2 regions of the Rhodococcus sp. no. 34 genome follow, and region 2 is predicted to be linked to the other one. Evidence: riboswitches for the same ligand, from Rfam matches in the RefSeq annotation. Region 2 holds a riboswitch; the other holds the start of a gene.
The links. Region 2 has a riboswitch for cyclic di-AMP ahead of ACYP01_RS18700 (C40 family peptidase). Riboswitches for the same ligand answer to the same signal wherever they lie in the genome.
Positions count from the first base shown of each region.

Region 1: it holds a riboswitch for cyclic di-AMP, as region 2 does, so the genes downstream of both, ACYP01_RS02055 (transglycosylase family protein) here and ACYP01_RS18700 (C40 family peptidase) in region 2, are expected to answer to the same signal.

Region 1 covers NZ_BAAILK010000012.1:251,930-260,846, reverse strand. The annotation lists gene ACYP01_RS02085 (LLM class flavin-dependent oxidoreductase) at 1-775, opposite strand, end outside; gene ACYP01_RS02080 (hypothetical protein) at 991-1,302, shown strand; gene ACYP01_RS02075 (TetR/AcrR family transcriptional regulator) at 1,357-2,007, shown strand; gene ACYP01_RS02070 (hypothetical protein) at 2,432-2,557, opposite strand; gene ACYP01_RS02065 (helicase-associated domain-containing protein) at 2,645-4,969, opposite strand; gene ACYP01_RS02060 (hypothetical protein) at 5,030-5,218, shown strand; gene ACYP01_RS02055 (transglycosylase family protein) at 5,302-5,865, opposite strand; cyclic di-AMP (ydaO/yuaA leader) riboswitch at 5,874-6,083, opposite strand; gene ACYP01_RS02050 (YncE family protein) at 6,478-7,875, shown strand; gene ACYP01_RS02045 (YccF domain-containing protein) at 7,970-8,359, opposite strand; gene ACYP01_RS02040 (hypothetical protein) at 8,393-8,620, opposite strand; gene ACYP01_RS02035 (cold-shock protein) at 8,836-8,917, shown strand, end outside.
Region 2 covers NZ_BAAILK010000041.1:249,076-257,992, reverse strand. The annotation lists gene ACYP01_RS18710 (peptidase MA family metallohydrolase) at 1-922, opposite strand, end outside; gene ACYP01_RS18705 (C40 family peptidase) at 997-2,049, opposite strand; gene ACYP01_RS18700 (C40 family peptidase) at 2,374-2,931, opposite strand; cyclic di-AMP (ydaO/yuaA leader) riboswitch at 2,946-3,124, opposite strand; gene ACYP01_RS18695 (DEDD exonuclease domain-containing protein) at 3,646-5,406, shown strand; gene ACYP01_RS18690 (Lrp/AsnC family transcriptional regulator) at 5,485-5,760, shown strand; gene trpD (anthranilate phosphoribosyltransferase) at 5,769-6,860, opposite strand; gene ACYP01_RS18680 (hypothetical protein) at 6,987-7,475, opposite strand; gene ctaE (aa3-type cytochrome oxidase subunit III) at 7,603-8,214, shown strand; gene qcrC (cytochrome bc1 complex diheme cytochrome c subunit) at 8,279-8,917, shown strand, end outside.

The DNA.
Region 1 (8,917 bases), on a different contig from region 2:
ATCCGATCCGTCGGCTCACGGCGCGCTCGGCCTCGGCTCGGGTCTCGGCGAGGAACATCGGATTGACCACACGCCACGTCGCTCGGTCGGCGCGGTGGCCGTGTTCGGCCGAGACCTTCTCGTACACATCCCAGTTGCGATCCAGTGCGTCGAAGCCGCTGGGTGAACTCGCCGCCAATGAGAGCAGGGAGAGGCCGTTCTTGCCGGCGAGCACCGAACCGTTGGGGGAAATCGTGGACGCTGTCACTGTCTCGATGCCGTCCGCGCGGTAGGTGGGCAGCTGTGCGCGTGCGTCACGCAACGTGAACCAGTCGGTTTCCATGTTGACGACCTCGCCGCGAAGCAACGCGAGAATGGCCTCGAGCGCTTCGCCCTGGCGACGACGCTGGTCCGACGGGTTGATGCCCATCATGTGTGCATCGAGGGGGATCTTGCCCGGGCCGGTGCCGAAGATGAGTCGTCCGCGCGTCTGCAGATCGAGCTGAGTGATGCGGTCGGCCGTGATCAACGGGTGGTGATAGGGCAGAGACGTCACGCCTGTGCCGAACTGGATGCGCTCGGTTCGCTCTGCGGCGGCCGCGATGAACATGTCCGGGGCAGGCACGATCTCGGCGCCGGTCGAATGATGCTCACCCATCCACGCTTCTTCGAATCCGAGGTGGTCCAGGTGTGTCATGAGGTCGATATCGCGTCTGAGTTGCAGGGCGGGATCGGCGTCGAGCGGATGGTACGGGGCGAGGAAGGCTCCGAAGCGGATGGACGATGCGGACCACACGATGACAACTCCTGTCGACAGGGGAGTGATTTGGATCACTCGCTCTGATCGAGATGTCTAACATGGATCAACTGATCCAATAAGTTGAGCCTCCCGCACAGTGGGAGATTTGTAATCACCTGTAGTTCAACGTTATCTGGTGCAATGACGTCGGATATCGTTGTTGCAAGTCGATCGACTGAACCAAGTACTTTCCGAAGGAGTATTGAAGAGGTATGCAACTGGACGTCACAATCACCCCCGACTCCTCGACCGTCGAACTGAACAGTGTCGACGACTTCACCAGTCTCTCGGTCGTCGTTGGCGGCGACGATCGATCCGAGACTCTGAGTCGGGTACTGGAACCGTGGGGGGAAATCGAGGGGGATCACGTCTGGCTCGACATCGGCCACTTGGAGCAAGCCGTTGCTGCCCGGATCGGAAACACAAAGTGGAGACAGAAGTTCTCCGCGATGGTGGACTACGCACGCGCCCACGGCTGGGTGGATCGCGACAACAGGGTGCGAGCACACCGTGAATCACTCTGACTCCGCGTTCGCCACGGTTGAGACGTTTGTCGAGCCCGTGCGAAGCTCGTTCGTATGACCGACTCCCGGCAGAACCGTCAAGGCGACGCGACGCGTCTGCGTTTGCTCAAAACTGCTGAACGGCTTTTCGCGACAGAGGGATTGGATGCAGTTTCGCTGCGCTCGGTCAACGCCGCGGCCGGTCTCGGGCCGTCATCGGTCCACTACCATTTCGGAACCAAGGACGATCTGGTCGCAGCGGTGCTGTTGGACATGGGAACGTCGGTGCGAGATCAGATCAGCGCGAACGTCGACGCCCTCTCCGCCGACAAGACGCCGCCGACTGTCGAGGCGCTGGTACGGGCCGTCACTGCGCCCTACAAGGCATTGCTCCTTCGCCATCGCACGCGGGGAATGCGATGGATCAGAATCGTCACGCAGATCTCGCAGCCGCAGATGTCACGACCGGGCCATCCAGCCCTCGAGGCGACCGAGCTGCACCTGCGTGAACATCTTCTCGACCAGGTCCGTCGTACTTTTCCTGCTACCGATCCCGAACGGCTCGAGACTCGCTGGGCGATTGCCTTGATGGGCTTCCTCCAGGCGTTGAGCCGGGCGGACGATTGGAGCGGAAGTGGCAAGCCGCTCGCGCCGGAGCGGCTTGCCGACTTCTACGAGGACCAGGTCGTCTTTCTGGTGGGTGGTGTGCGGCAGTTATTGGGGTGAGCGCCTAATCGATGCGTCTCCTATTTCTGCGCGACCACTGACTTCCGCATTTCCATTACATGAGTAATAGCTTCGGAAATTCCGGACCGGTAACCGATATTCTTTTCGGAATCACCCGGAGTGGAATCAAGCTCCGATTCGAGTCTCGTTTGAATGCGGTCCAGGGTATGGATTGTTCTTTTCACGATGGTTGATTCTCTTTCTGCGGTAAATCCGATAGAAGTATTCCGGATTGCCGAGCGTGTTCGTCGAGGACGCAGAGTGAAGCGAGGGTCATGCCCGCTGCGTACCCGCGCGAGCGTGCGTCAGTTCCTCGATTACGTGACTTGAACAGGTTGAACGTTTCGTGCAGGTGCACGAGGGTGTCGGTGGAGGCAGGCATTGGTCAGCTTCGCAATCAGCTCGTCTTCTCTGGACTTTGCTGTCAGCTCCGCTTCCGCTTACGGATGAACTCCGAAGACTCCGCAGTTTTCGCCCGCTTCTCCGCGCGGCGTTCCTTGATCGACTGGGCGGGTTTCTTCATGTTCTTACCCGGCGCTTTGTCAGCCATTGTCGCTCCTCATTTTTCGAAGTGGCAATCACAAACTGACCTCGACCATACTTCATTTACAGAAAAAAGCCAGTTACTTCTTTTTTGCTACTTTTTTCCGGAGTCGACGGGGCTGACGGAAGTAATTCGGTGCAACGTGAAACGGCGAACCGCGCCGCTCGCGGGGTCGAAGGCGTCCAGCTGTCCGCCGCCAACGCTGACGGGGTCGACGATGCGATGCGTCGCGACCCCCTGGGCGTCGACGTAGCCGATGTTGACGCTCGAATTGTCTCGGGCCGCCGTGGCCAGCAAGGCGATGGTGGCGGCGTTGTTCTCCCGCGAACCGTCCGTTCGCACTCCGCCGCGGCCGGGGGCGGAAGCACGGTCTCCGGCCCGCATCGTGCGGACCAACGACGCCAGCTGATCCGCCGACGGGCTCGCCGGCATCCTCGACGCCGGTCGGCTGCGACGGTTGGGTACACGTGCCCCGCGTGGGCGGAGATCGACCAACGTGCCCGAGGAGTCCTCACCTGCCGGCGCGAATCCGGCGGCTCGCAGCTCGGTCAGGACTTCGCGGAGAGGGGCCTGCGAAATCGCGACGGTGGGAGCCAAGGCGCGCAGTGCCAACGGCTCGGCCACTGCGGATGCGAGGACCTCCGCCAGCAGTGACGCGTCCTCACATCGAATGAACGACGCCGCCACTCCGGCACGCAGTCGTCCGTGTCGACGGGCGACATCGTCGATCAGATACGAAAGTGATTGGGGGACAGGAGTCTTCGATTTCGAAGTGAACATCGCATGCAGTTCGGTGGCCGTCAGACCGGCGTCGAGCGCACGACGCACGCTGTCCTCGCTGATGCGGTACATGGACGCCGATCCGGCCGACTCGATGTCTGCGACCAGGCTCACCTGCTCGAGCAGGTCCGGTACCAGCGGGCCGGGCGCAACCAGAGTCAGATCCGCCTGGACCAGGATGTAGTCGATGGGCTCGGGTAGCGCGGACTGCATTTCGGCTTCGGCGTCCCCGCCGTGCAGCAAGGCTCGTCCAGGTGACGACAACGCGCCGCGGGCCACCAGCCCGAGAGCAGCGGCCTCGTCCAGAGTCCGCTCGATCGCGAACGTCCGCAGGCGCCCGCTCCATCGCGGGCGTCGCCACGCCAGTAGTCGACTTACCTCGACGGCCGATGCAGTCTGGCCACTGTCGAGTTCGGAGAGCAGCCCCAGAATGGCCTGGCGATCGCGCGGAGCCGCCGGGGCCCGGCCTTCCTCGGACAACGCCGCGATGGGCTTGTCGGTGGAATCCCTCAGCCCGATCATCCACGGAACTCGCGGTACGTCGACCCAGGCGGACGCCAGCACCTCCCACCGTCGCGCTGTGGATGCGTTCAGCCAGCCGTCGACCGCAAGCGTGGGCGTCCAGTATTCGTCCGCGTTGTCCGAGACCGGCGCCGGGTCTGGTGTTCCACTGGCGATGAGTCCGGCTGCCGAGAGCAACTCGACAAGTAGGCTCACGCGCGCTTCGTCGAGATCGGCCGTCTTGGCCACGCGTCGTAGTTCTCGAACACCGAGCCCACCGGCTCGCAGTGCGGGGGCCGGCGCTGCGCCCAGAACAGCGATCACGTTCTCGCATTGGCGCACCAACTCGAGCGCCTCGCCGGCTGCTGCGGCGTTCACGTCCGCCGGCTTGAGTTTGTCGCCCCCGATGACAGGTGAGGTCAGCGTCGTCGGATCGAAAACCGGCTCGCCGCGGATGACCTGACGAACCGTCGCCGGAAGCTCGACGGTCTGCTCGTCGAGCCACCGCAGCAGGCCAACCGCCAGCAGTCGTTGAACCGGGCGCTCAGGCGGCGTTCCGGGGGCAGCGTCGCGGGTGCGACCGATCGGGCTGGAGTTGGCGAGTGTCTCGAGGAGATCCCGCTCGCGGGTGTCCAGAGCGTTGAGCGCAGCCGAGATCTCGGTCTCGGTCATCGCCTCGGCAGGTTCGAGGGCGCGCCCCACACGCCACGGAATCATCCCGATGACTGCCGGGACGACGCTGATGGGATCGACACCCCAGATGAGGGCGGACGCGCGCATCTTCGACAGAGACTTGTCGACGGCCTTCTTGGTGACCTTGCCCTTGCCGGTCAGCGCTCGTTCGGCGATCGCACTGTTGAGCTCCGCCCGCGTCATCGGAGTTTCCTCGGCGCCGCCCAGCGCCAACAATTCGAGAAGACCGAAATCGAGGGTGTCGAGTTCGTCTGCGGCTCGGCTGACCGACGCGCGTTGCTGTGCCCGACCGCTGAGAACCACCATCGTGCTCGGCGGCGGTACGGCCAGATCGGGGCGCAGACGCAGCAACTCCGTCAACTCGGCGTCACTGCGCGCCGAGAGCCAATCGGTCAGACTTTCGGCTGCGGAACTGCCCGCCGGGGTGCCACGTGTTTCGGTCATCAGGTATCAGATTAGAGACCTGGTCTGTACGGCGTAACGGCGTCCTGTCAAAATGACTTCGTGGCCAACAATTCGAAGCAACACTATGTAGATCCAGGATGGCCGGAAACTGCAGACGGAGATCACGCAGTGACCGAATTGTCATCGACCCGCGCAGGTGGACTTTCACCCTTCGGCGAGGACACCACCTTTCCGGTTCCGGTGGAGTCACTTCCTTACGTACACCCGCACACCGTCATCAACCGATAACAACTCGACACGAAGAAGGCCCGCACCGAATCGGTGCGGGCCTTCTTGATGTTCGAGCGTCCGAGCGGACAGTCTTGCCGGTGTTACTTGAGGAACGACTTCGCGGTGTCGGCGACTGCGAGGATCTGCGGGTCGACCGGGATGCCGTTGGCCTCGGCGAATGCGATTGCCTGATCGATGGCGTCGGCGACCGGGTGTGCAACGGTCTGTGCGACCTGCTGCGCCGGAGCCGGAGCTGCCTGAGGAGCCGTGGTGGCCGGAGCGGAACGCTCGGTGGCGCCGCTGCTCAGCCCGAGGCTGGAGGAGCAGGACGGCCATGCGCCCCAACCCTGGTTTGCGAGAACACGCTCGGCAACAACGATCTGCTGCTCGCGAGTGGCCTGGTTTGCGGTGGCTGCGTACTGTCCGCCGCCGTGTGCGTTCCACGTGCTGGGGGAGAACTGCAGTCCGCCCTGGTAACCGTTGCCCGTGTTGATGGCCCAGTTTCCGCCGGCCTCACACTGGGCGAGACGATCCCAGTCGGAGTCGGGGGCAGCGTTTGCGGTTCCGGTGGCTGCAATTCCTGCTACGCCCATGATGGCGCCGGTGACGGCGACCTTGGCGACAGTGCGGCCGGTGGTGGTGGGCTTGCGATGGCGTCCGCTCATGATGGTCGAAATCCTCTCCACACGCGCCTGCGAGGTCAGCTGTCGGGTTCGGGCTGAGAGGTCGCCCGGCCTCGCCTTTCCTGGCTGGAAAGGGTCTGGCTTCACCCCAAGATTCGGTCTTGCGATCGAACCGGTGTCCACTGGAGAACTTTTCTGTTCTCACAGAGGACTTTGGGTCCCCCGTCCTCGTCCCTGGAATGCTCTGTCGGAAGTCCGGTACCCGCGGGACAAGGCTTGGCGCGGCGGGCCGGAGGTGGCCGAGTTTCCCGGCCGAAAACGACGGTAACGGCTCGAGTCGCTCGTGTCACCATTTGATAACGCGGCGTGGCGAAGGACGTACAACGCGTCACACAAAGCGCAGGAGACTCTTCCCAGGTAGGTGGGGGTGACTGAGTGAATGTCCGGTTGTGTCCGTTCCGTTATCCATCCGTAATGTGAGCAAGGTCACACGTTATGTGGAAATAGAATTTCGGGCGATTGAGAGGTGTGTCGATCCGCGCCCAGGGTGTGGCCCGTGTCTCAACATCGAGATTGAAACTTAGGTTAGGTTTGCCTGACTTGCCTCGATTGGGCAGGTTTCGCAGAGTCTTCCAAAGAAGTAGGGCACCCCTCATGAAACTGCAATACCGTCGGCGTGCGGTCACCGCGTCACTCGCCGTCGCCGCTGCTGCTGTCGGCCTGGCCGTCACTGCTCCCGCTGCACACGCCTCACCCGAGGATCCGACACACGGTGTTGTCGGAAGCTATACCGCAACCCAGCCCGGCGACATCGTCGTCGACTCGGCAACCCACCGCGGATACATCACGCAGTACGGCGGACCGACCAGCTCGTTGTCCGTCGTCGACACGAACACCGGCAAGTCTGTCGGCACCATCGACGGCGTCGTCGGTTACCCGTCGGCACTTGCCGTCGACTCGGGCCTCGGACGCGCATACGTGTCCTCCTCCTACGGCGGCGCGATCTCGATTGTCGACACGAAGACCGGCAAGGTCGAAAAGACGGTCACGCTGAGCGAGAAGAACCCCGACGGCTCGCGTCCGCAGATCAACGATGTCGTCGTCGATCCCACAACACACCGCGCGTACTTCTCGGACTACAAGTCCGGCAACATCCGAGTCGTCGACCCCAACGCCGCCGACGCCGTGTCGAGCATTCTGGTCGACAAGTCGGCAACGCCGACCAAGCTCGCCTTCGACAGTGTCCGCGGCTTCCTCTACATCGCGGACACCAACTTCTTCGACGAGAATTATGGCCGCACGCTGTGGCAGGCGGACGTACGCAAGGGCGGAGCACTCAAGTCGATCGTGCGTGCCGACAACCTCTACCCGGTCGACGTCGATGTCGACACGAACACCGGCAACATCTACATGACCGACACCCGGGCAACCAACCTGTGGGCGATCACCCCGGCCGGCGCGGTTCTGTCGAAGACCACGCTGTCTCCGACCGCGATTCCCAACGGCGTGGTCGTCGACGCTGCGGCAGGCATTGCATATGTCGCGGACGTCATGAACGGACACCTGTGGTCGGTCGATCTGACGACCCGCGCCACCACCGCTCTGACCGATACCAAGGTTCCGGCACTGGAGAAGGTCAAAAACCTCGCGCTCGACACCTCGACCGGCGCCATCGCGTCGACGACCAACGGGGGCAAGGTGACAGTCGTTGCTGCGTACCCGCTACCCGCCACCGTCGAATTGCCTGCCGCTCAGGTAGGTAAGGCGTATTCGCAGAAGCTCACTGCCGCCGATGCGCGCGCAACGTTTGCACTCACCAGTGGCACTCTGCCCGGCGGACTGTCCCTCGCACAGGACGGCACCATCTCGGGTACCCCCACCGCTGTCGGCAGCGTCACCGTCGAGATCACTGCGAAGAGCGTGCTTTCGCGTGCTTCGAGCGTGACCATCGTGGTCTCCGAGGGGCCGGTCGGCCCCGTCGATCCGGGCAACCCGGGAACGGGAACCGGTTCGCTCGGTAACCTCCCCGGACTCGGTAGCCTCGGCCGCTGATACGACCTGATACCAGAGAACCCGACCACAGCAACTGCTGTGGTCGGGTTCTTCGGTCCACGGGCCCGCTATGCGTAATCGACGCGGTCCACGACTATGCGTAATTCACCCGGTCCACGTCGACGATCTCCTTGCCGAGCGGCATCAGCGAGATCGGAATCATCTTCAGGTTCGCGACCGCGAGCGGAATTCCGATGATCGTGATCGCCATCGCGACGGCGGTGACGATGTGTCCGATCGCCAACCAGATACCGGCGATGATCACCCAGATGACATTGCCGATCATCGAACCGACACCAGCGGTCGGCTTGTCGACGACGGTCTTACCGAACGGCCACAGTGCGTAGATGCCGATGCGGAATGCCGCGATTCCGAAGGGAATCGTGATGATGAGGATGCAGCAGATGATGCCTGCGGCGAAGTAACCCAACGCCAGCCAGAAGCCGCCGAAGACCAGCCAGATCACGTTCAGGAGGATTCTCATGGTCAGTGACCTTTCGGTTGGAGGCGGGAGTGATCAGCGCACGCGTCGACCGGATCTGAGCGTGTAGACGATGGCCAGAAGGAAGCCGATCGGGCACGCGAGTGCTACCAGGTACAACGCCAGGCCGGGTGGGGTGTCGCTGAAGATATGGACTGCGAAGATGGCCACGATCGCCAGGAATCCGACGACGAACAGTGCCATCGCCGTACGGAACAGACCGTTTCCGGTGCCGGAAGTGCGCGGGTTCGGTTGAGGGTCCACACCTACGAGGATAGTGCCTGTAAACCTGGGTGCCGACCCGGGTTCGTCACAGGTAGACTGTTAACAGACTGCGCGCCCCGCTGAAGCAAGTGTGGGGCGCGTTCTTTTGCATTCTTCCACCGGAAGCGATGCGAGCAAGGCCATGAGGCTCTTCCGAGAGCCTCCCGAGCACATTGGGGCAGACGCCCCAGTCGAGTGATGAGCAGGTGAACGCGGTGCCGACCGGCAAGGTGAAGTGGTACGACGTCGAAAAGGGTTTCGGCTTTCTGTCGCAGGAAGAGGGCGAGGACGTCTACG
Region 2 (8,917 bases):
TGATGTCGGTCAACCTCGAAGCCGCGGCAGGCGAGAAGACCACCCGCTGGCCGCTCACGTCGGAAGACCCGTCCGCCGTCGCATCCGCGACCGACACTGCGGCAATCGAAGCGCCGTCGTGATGGGAGCCGACCAGTGCGGTGAATTCCTCAGCGGACCCCGCCACCATGAGCACCGCGCGCTCGGACCACCACGGCCCCCACAACTGCGTCGTGTTCTCGATGGCTGAGTCCACATCGGCAGCCAAAGCGTCGACGAACGCCTGCTGACCCGGGTGGCCGATCACCAGCGCGTTACCCGCAGAATTCTCGGCGACGGCAAGCGGGCCGAAGTCCCAGGGGCCGTTCCAGGATTCGCCCGCCGTTCGGGCGCCGTCCAGTCCGACGATCGACCCGTCCGCAAGAACCGACCACTGATCGCCGCGTTTCGCGAGCGTCATGGACACTGCCTTGCGCGTGGGCAATGCGTCGACGCCGTCGAGGGCGTACCGCAACAGAACTTGCGCATTCCATACTTCGACGTCTCCGCCCGGCGCACCGGTTCGCGGCGCCGGAGTCAGGCCACCGCTGGGAATCTCGTATCCCCAATCGGAGAATTCGAGCGCTCCCGCTGCAGTGGCTCGTCGAACTTCCGCCTCGAGCACACCGGGTGCGGCAGAACTGTCGACGAACTTCGCCAGCCCCGACGGATCGTCGGACATCTGAGCCGCGGCCCATGCATCGAGAAAGCTCTGGACTTGAGCGCTGCGTTCCGCGTCCTGTTCGGCGGCGGCGTTTTCGTCGGAATCGGACCTGTTCGTCAGGAAGATCGTCAGGCCCAGAACGAGCACCACGGCTACACCGAGCGCCACGAGGGCCGGATACTCCCAACGGCGTGGTCGATCTGCGCCGACGTCGGGCGTCGTCATCGGTTCAGTCGGCACGGTGCCGAGTGTAGGAGAACTCGACTCGACGCTTCACGGCGGCTGGCCACACGCCGCTCGGGCGCAGCAAGCCGTCAGTAACGACGCGCAGTGGAGAACTCCATGCCTGCCATCGACTGGACCTTCACCGGTACGCCGAACGTCGACGCATGCAGAATGTTTCCGTCGCCGGCGTAGATGCCGACATGCGAGTTGTCGCTGTAGAACGTCACGACGTCGCCGGGCTGTAGTTGGTCCCTCGACACCGGTACACCGCCCTGCGCCTGCGCTTGGCTCGATCGCGGCAGAGTCTTTCCGATCTGCTTGTAGGCCCATACCACCAGACCTGAGCAGTCGAACTCGTTCGGGCCGGTCGCGCCCCAGACGTACGGGTCACCGATCCGCGTGAGGCCTGCCTGCAGAGCAGCAGCACCCGAGCCAGGGGTCAAGTTAGCCAGAATTTTGCTGAGATCGACGTCCGGCGGGAAAGGCGTACCGCTCAGTTGGTTACGTTCGTCGTCGGTGAGATTCTGGAAGGCTTTGGTCACGTCGGCGATCTGCGTCTGCAGTTCACTCTGCTTGCGCTGCAAATCGTCACTGAGCGCGCGGGCTTGATCGGCGGCGGTTCGCGCTTCTTCGGCCGATCGCTTCGATGCTTCCGAGGCGGCACGCGCATCGGCAGTGGCTTGGTTGAACTGAGAGACCTGTACTGCCGCGTCGTTGGAAATCACGTCGAGCGCAGACATCTGGTCGAGCAACTGCTGCGGCGAGTCGCTCACCATCAACGCAAAGAGGCGATTGGTTCGCGCACCCTGGTAATTCGCTGTGGCAATACGGTTTACCGCCGGAGCGAACTCGGCGACGCGCGCCGAAGCCGCGTCGAGAAGACCCTGATCGGCTGCCGATCGCACGTCCGCATCATTCGCGACTGCCAGCTTCGCGTCGAGGTCGATCTGCGCGTTGTGCAGCGCTTCGTTGGTCTGCTCGGAAACCCGGGAGAGTTCACCGAGCTTGTCGAGCGCCTCGGTGGGGTTGGTGATGACGGGGTCGGCACCGGCCTGCATCGAAGGCCCTGCAACGAGTCCGAACGCCAGCACTCCCACTGTCAATGCGACCCGTACTCGACTGTTGTTTTTCGATGAAACCACGGAATGCAACTCTCCGTCTCGGTGAAGCGACGTCGACCGGGACCGGTCGACGATCTGTTAGCTGGCTGTCAACTATCCACAGTACCTGTCTCGGCCGCGCAATGTCTCGATAAGGTTACGGAACGGCATACGTTTGTGTCTACTCGCCGGTAGGCGTGTCGGGGTGAAGTACCGGGCGAATTGTCGCGAAACGAAAATGTGGGCCCCGAATCGAAGATTCGAGGCCCACATTCGAAGATCCGGAGCTCCCCCGAGCTCCGCCGCATCACAGCGGCGGATCGTTCCGACTGCCTACCGGAGACAGCCGTCGAGCGTGTTCAGAAATCAGTAACGGCGAGCGCCGTCGTACGGCATCGAGGACACCGGAGCGAGCTTCACGGGCTGACCAGCGGTCGACGCGTGGATGACATTGCCGTTACCGGCGTAGATGCCCGAATGCGATCCGCCGTAGAAGGAGATCACGTCGCCGACCTGAAGATCGGACTGTGCGACGGCAACGCCGGCTGCAGCCTGGTCGTAGCTCGTGCGAGGCAGGTTGAGACCGGCCTGCTTGTATGCCCACTGAACGAGACCGGAGCAGTCGAATGCGTCCGGGCCGGCTGCGCCGTACACGTACGGGGAGCCCAGCTTGCTCTCTGCGGCGCGAACTGCCTGCTCACCAACACTGGAGATGGGAGCGGCCGGTGCAGCCGGTGCGATGTCGGTGATGCCCGGAATGACCGGCAACTGAGGAATAGAAACGCCCGGAACCTCGAACGTGCCGACGCCGGGGATGGTGATGGGGTCTGCCGAGGCAGGTGCAGCGGTTGCAGCGAATGCTCCGACTGCGAGCGCGCCGGCTACTGCCAACTGCGCTGAACGCTTGAAACTCTGTGACGCCACTTAAGGGGTGCTCCATTTCTTCCATTCATCCGCCGACCGAGTTAGCTGACGGGTTCGGGCTGGGAAGATCAGCCCTACCCGCGTGGTCTGCAGCGATCCTGCGTGCTGCACCCCAGGCGGGATTCACCCCAGTGGAAACTTGGGTTCCCGGTTCGGGTTCCTCGCGGAGATCCCGATTAGGCGGTTCCTGACGATGCCGGTCCTGTTTGGTCCGGCAAGACTTCGTTAGGTCTCAGGAAGGTTACGAAATGATCGCGACGATGTCGACCGCTTCGTGACAATCGCGCCCGATTCGCCGGAAATCGTGGTGCCGCGCCCGCGATACGCCCGGCGGGTCACGGGGAGATAACAACAGGTCGGTTCGGCGACCCACTCCTGGACGTCAAACCCGCGCCCGCTACCCACTGCCAAGGCTCACCAAACCCGACAATCCGATCTTCCATGCAGTTCAACGATGATTACTTGAAACTAGAACCTGTTCCGATCACGGACGCGGTTTCAGCCGTCGACAGACGCACCGAAGACCCCTCGACTCGCCCTACTCACAAGTAGGCGCGCGTCCACATTCGCGAGTTCCCACCGCAAGTGTGATCCTCGTCTCTCCTACTTTTGTCGGGCGTTCATCCACCGATTTCGCAACGGAAGTCCGTGCGGGTCGGATTCCGTGTCTGCACTCTCGAATTCGTGTCGGGGGGTACTTCTACTGTCTGCGGTGTGAGTCCCGCCTCGGCCCGAGAATTTCCGTCTCCGCCCCCGTTCTCCGACGGGGAGAAGTTCGACGTCGGGCGGCAACTGAGCTTCGACGAACTGGACACACCGCTGAGCGAGACAACATTTGTCGTCGTCGACCTCGAGACCACAGGGGGCAGCGCCGACCAGGACTCCATCACCGAGATCGGCGCCGTCAAGATCCGCGGCGGCGAGGTACTGGGCGAAATGGCAACACTCGTCGACCCCGGCCGGTCGATTCCGCCCTACATAGTCGAACTGACCGGAATCACCACGGCCATGCTGATCGGCGCACCTCCCATCGAACGTGTCCTGCCTGCATTTCTCGAGTTCGCCGAGGGCGCGGTGCTGGTGGCACACAACGCGCCGTTCGACATCGGTTTCCTCAAAGCAGCGGCGTCACGCAGCGCGCGCCCGTGGCCTGCGTTCCGCGTCCTGTGCACCGTCAAACTCGCCCGGCGCGTACTCACACGCGACGAAGCACCTTCGGTGAAGCTCTCCGCACTCGCCCATCTCTTCCAAGTGACCACCCAGCCGACGCACCGGGCTCTCGACGACGCGCGTGCGACCGTCGACGTCCTCCACGGACTGATCGACAGGGTCGGAAACCAGGGTGTCCACAGTTACAGCGAACTAGTCGACTACCTGCCCAACATTTCCTCGCATCAACGGGCTAAACGGTCCTTCGCCGCAAACCTGCCGCGAAGCCCCGGTGTCTACCTTTTCCGCGGTCCTTCCGACGAAGCCCTCTACATAGGAACTGCTACCGACCTTCGACGCCGCGTCCGCAACTACTTCACCGGTTCGGAGACCCGCGGCCGGATGAAGGAAATGGTCGCGCTGGCCACCCGCGTGGACCATGTCGAGTGCGCGCACGCTCTCGAAGCCGGGGTGCGTGAACTACGACTGCTGAGCGCGCATGCGCCGCCGTACAACCGTCGCTCCAAGTTTCCCAAGCGAGGATGGTGGATCACCCTCACCGACGAGGCGTTTCCGAGACTGTCCGTGGTTCGCACGCCCACGGCCGATTCGATCGGCCCGTTCACCTCTCGCGCCGACGCAGTCGACGTCGCCGACACCGTCGCAGAGTTCAGTCGTCTGCGCACGTGTACCAAGCGTCTCGGACGCGGCGCCGTTCACGGCCCTGACTGCCCCGCTCGCGAACTGGGGGCGTGTCCAGCCTCCTGGACCCCGGAAATCAACGCAGAGGACTACGCGGCCGCCCCTGAGGCCGTGCGTGGATTCTTCCGAGGAACCAACGACACTCCCCTCCAACAGATGCAGGCCCGGATCGACGAGCTGTCCGCACACGCGTTGTTCGAGAATGCTGCGCGTCTGCGTGACCGAACGGTCGCAGTCGCCACCGCAGTGCGGCGCACTCAGCGACTCGCTGCAGTCGCGGCGATCGAACAACTCGTTCTCGCCGGCCCCACCGGAGACGGCGGCTGGGAGCTGTCGGTGATCCGGTCCGGGCGTCTCGCGTCCGCCGGGCTCGCCAGACGTGGGACTCACCCCATGCCCGTCGTCGACGCCATCACCGCGGCGGCCGAAACCGTCCTACCGGACGACGCCCCGTTCCGCGGCGCGTCACCCGAAGAACTGGGACTGATCGCACGGTGGCTCTCGTCGGACGGTGTCCGAATCGTGTCGGCGACATCCGGATACGTCGAACCTGTGAGCGGCGCCGGCAAGTGGGAAGCCTGGTGCCGACTCGCCCGAGCCGGAACCGAATCCGAACATCGATGACGTAACGGCGGGGCGGCACCCCTAAGCTCGATCGAAACCACCGGGTCATCACAACCCGCAGGGAAATCGAGGAGAGAAATGATCAACGCCATCGTCATGATTCACGCCGAGTCTGCTCGGATCCCGGAAACCGCGCAGGCCGTCGCCGACCTGTCCGGAGTGACCGAGGTCTACTCGTGCGCAGGTGACGTCGATTTGATCGCCATCGTGAAAGTGCGTGACCACGCCCAGATCGCCGACGTGGTCACCGGAGGAATCAACAAGGTGCCCGGCGTTCTCCGAACCGCCACACACATTGCGTTCCAGTCATTCTCCAGCGCAGACGTCGAGGCCGGTTTCTCGCTGGGTGAATAGCCCCTCGATCAGGCTTGGTCGGCCAGCTCGGCGGTGAGCGCCGCCCACTTGTGAAGCAGTTCAGCGCCCGCGCCGCTGTCGATCGCGGCAGCGGCTGCAGTCATCCCGGCAGAGATCGCACTCTCGAGATCGTCGCCGACACCGTTGAATGCCGCGATGGCTGCTCCCGCGTTCAGCAGGACCGCGTCCCGGACCGGCGCCTTCTGCCCGGAAAGCAGCGTTCTGGCGACGGTGGCGTTGATTTCGGCGTCGCCTCCACGCAACTCTTCGAGAGGAACGCGGTCGATTCCGAGGTCACGCGGATCCAGCGTGACAGTTCGCACACTTCCACCGCCGACGATGTGAACCGTCGACGTCGTCGATGTGGTCAGTTCGTCCAGTCCGTCGTCTCCCCGTACCACCAACGCCGAATTGCCGCGCTGCGCAAGGACTCCCGCGACGACCGAGATCAGTTTCGGAAATGCGCACCCGATCAGCCCGGCACGCGGACGAGCCGGATTGGTCAGTGGACCGAGCACGTTGAATGCCGTCGGAATGCCGATTTCCTTGCGAGGCGCCGCCGCAAAGCGCAGTGCGGGATGGAAGACCGGCGCGAAACAAAAGCCGATGCCGACCTCTTCGACGCACCTCGCAACCTGCTCCGGCCCGAGGTTGATGCGAACGCCGAGCGCCTCGAGCACGTCGGCGCCACCGCTCTTGGACGAAGCAGCGCGGTTGCCGTGCTTGACAACTCGCACACCGGACGCGGCAACCACGATCGAGGCCATCGTCGAGATGTTCACCGTGTTGGAGCGGTCACCACCCGTGCCGACGATGTCGACGACGTCGGAATCGACCGGCACGCGCCTGGAGTGTTCGAGCATCGCGGCGGCGAGCCCTTCCAACTCCGCGGGGGTTTCGCCCTTCATCTTCAGACCGACCCCGAAAGCAGCGATCTGAGCGGAGGTGGCGTTGTCCGACATGATCTCGCCCATCGCCCAGCGACTGTCGGCTTCCGACAAGTCACTGCCGTCCGTGAGCAAACCGAGAATCAACGGCCAGGACCGCACCACTGCACTCGAATCGACGTTCACGGCGTTGGATGCGTCGGTGCCGGCCATAGTGCCTTGGTCCCCTGTCGTTCAAGTGGGCTGGATTTCGAGCTGTCGTTTCGCGCTGCCATTTTGTGCTGCCGATGACCCTCGCAGCCTAGTCAGTGAGGTAAGGAGGAAACCGAATAGGGCCGCTCAGGACTTTCTGCGACCGCGTTTGGGCGGCGCCTCCGCAAGTATCGGGGGCTGGAGCGCGTCCCACCCGGCGACCGAACCACCGAGTCGCTGCGCCAGACCAGCCATTCGTGACCGCTCCTGGGAGCAATGCAGGGCGTCAAGCACCTGGACACGCTCGAAGACGACGCGAACCGAATTCTCGACCACCGGAGTCACGTCCTCGGGCCGACTCGAGCCTCGCACATATCCGTCCTGGGCGACGATGCTCTCGGCATCGGCTACCGAGCCCTCCGGGAGGTCGAGATGATGCCGCAGAACCACTTCGGACTCCGCCCTGAACTCCGGCTCGGTGGAGGCGGCACGTTCGAGAGCCGTCGAGCTCGCCTCGGCGTCGTCGAAGCCTTCGGCAACGACGACCAGATCCGACCGCCCTGCATCGAGCGGTGTCGGAATCTTCGTGCCGAAAATTCTCAGGAACCACGGTCTACTCTTGTGTGTAGCTGCCATCGCGCCAGCATATTCCGACCACGCCACCAGCGCGTTCGCCGCCCGATCCCGCGAACTCGAGCCGAGCGACGCGCCGATGGTGGACCCGAGTGGTCGTCTCTTACGACGAAGCGTCATACTTCTGTCTGTGACGAGCGCAGTAGGGACTTCAGGATCGGCAATCACCCAACGCGTGCACTCGCTGAACCGGCCGAATATGGTCAGCGTTGGCACCATCGTGTGGTTGTCAAGTGAGCTCATGTTCTTCGCAGGGCTCTTTGCCATGTACTTCGTGGCACGAGCTCAGGCGAACGGAAATTGGCCGCCGGAGCCAACCGAATTGAACCTGTATCTGGCCGTGCCGGTGACCTTGGTGCTTATCGCATCTTCGTTCACCTGCCAGATGGGTGTCTTCGCGGCTGAGCGTGGCGACGTCTTCGGACTTCGTCGCTGGTACACCATCACCTTGGTCATGGGGGCGTTCTTCGTCGCCGGCCAGGGTTACGAGTACTACCACCTCGTGCACGAGGGCACCACGATTTCGAGCAGCGTGTACGGCTCGGTGTTCTACATGACCACCGGCTTCCACGGTCTGCACGTCATCGGCGGTCTCATCGCCTTCGTCTTCTTGATCGCACGTACCCGGGTCAGCAAGTTCACGCCCGCCCAGGCCACCGCCGCGATCGTTGTTTCGTACTACTGGCACTTTGTCGACATCGTGTGGATCGCGCTGTTTGCCACGATTTATTTCATCCGTTAATCAGCTGTACGCCCCAGGCAGCCCCTGACGTCCAGTTCCGTCCCGACATACCAAAGGGATACAGATGAGTTCATCCCCCCCTCCCGCATCCGATAACTCAGCGAATGCCGCGAAGTCGCGTCGCCAGCGGAAAATCCGCCGGCGCGTCACTGGCGCGCTCGTATTGATGATGGGATTGATCAGCGCAGGTTTCCTCGCTTCGGCGTTGACACCAGCTCCGCAGGTTGCGACCGCCAGTGACGATTCAGCAGCCCTGATTCGTGAAGGCAAGCAGCTGTACGACACGTCATGCATCACGTGCCACGGCGCGAACTTGCAGGGCGTGCAGGACCGCGGTCCCAGCCTCATCGGCGTCGGCGAAGCAGCCGTGTACTTCCAGGTCTCCTCTGGTCGTATGCCGGCAGCTCGCAACGAGGCCCAGGCTGCACGCAAGGACCCCAAGTTCGATGCTGCGCAGACCGACGCCCTCGGCGCTTTCATCCAGGCCAACGGCGGCGGCCCGACGCTCATCCGCGACGAGAACGGCGAAATCGCCCAGTCCTCGCTGCGCGGTGGCGACGTCGGACGCGGCAGTGAGCTCTTCCGGCTCAACTGCGCGTCGTGCCACAACTTCACCGGCCGCGGTGGCGCACTGTCCTCGGGCAAGTACGCCCCGGTCCTGGATCCGGCCAGCGAGCAGCAGATCTACGCTGCCATGGTTACC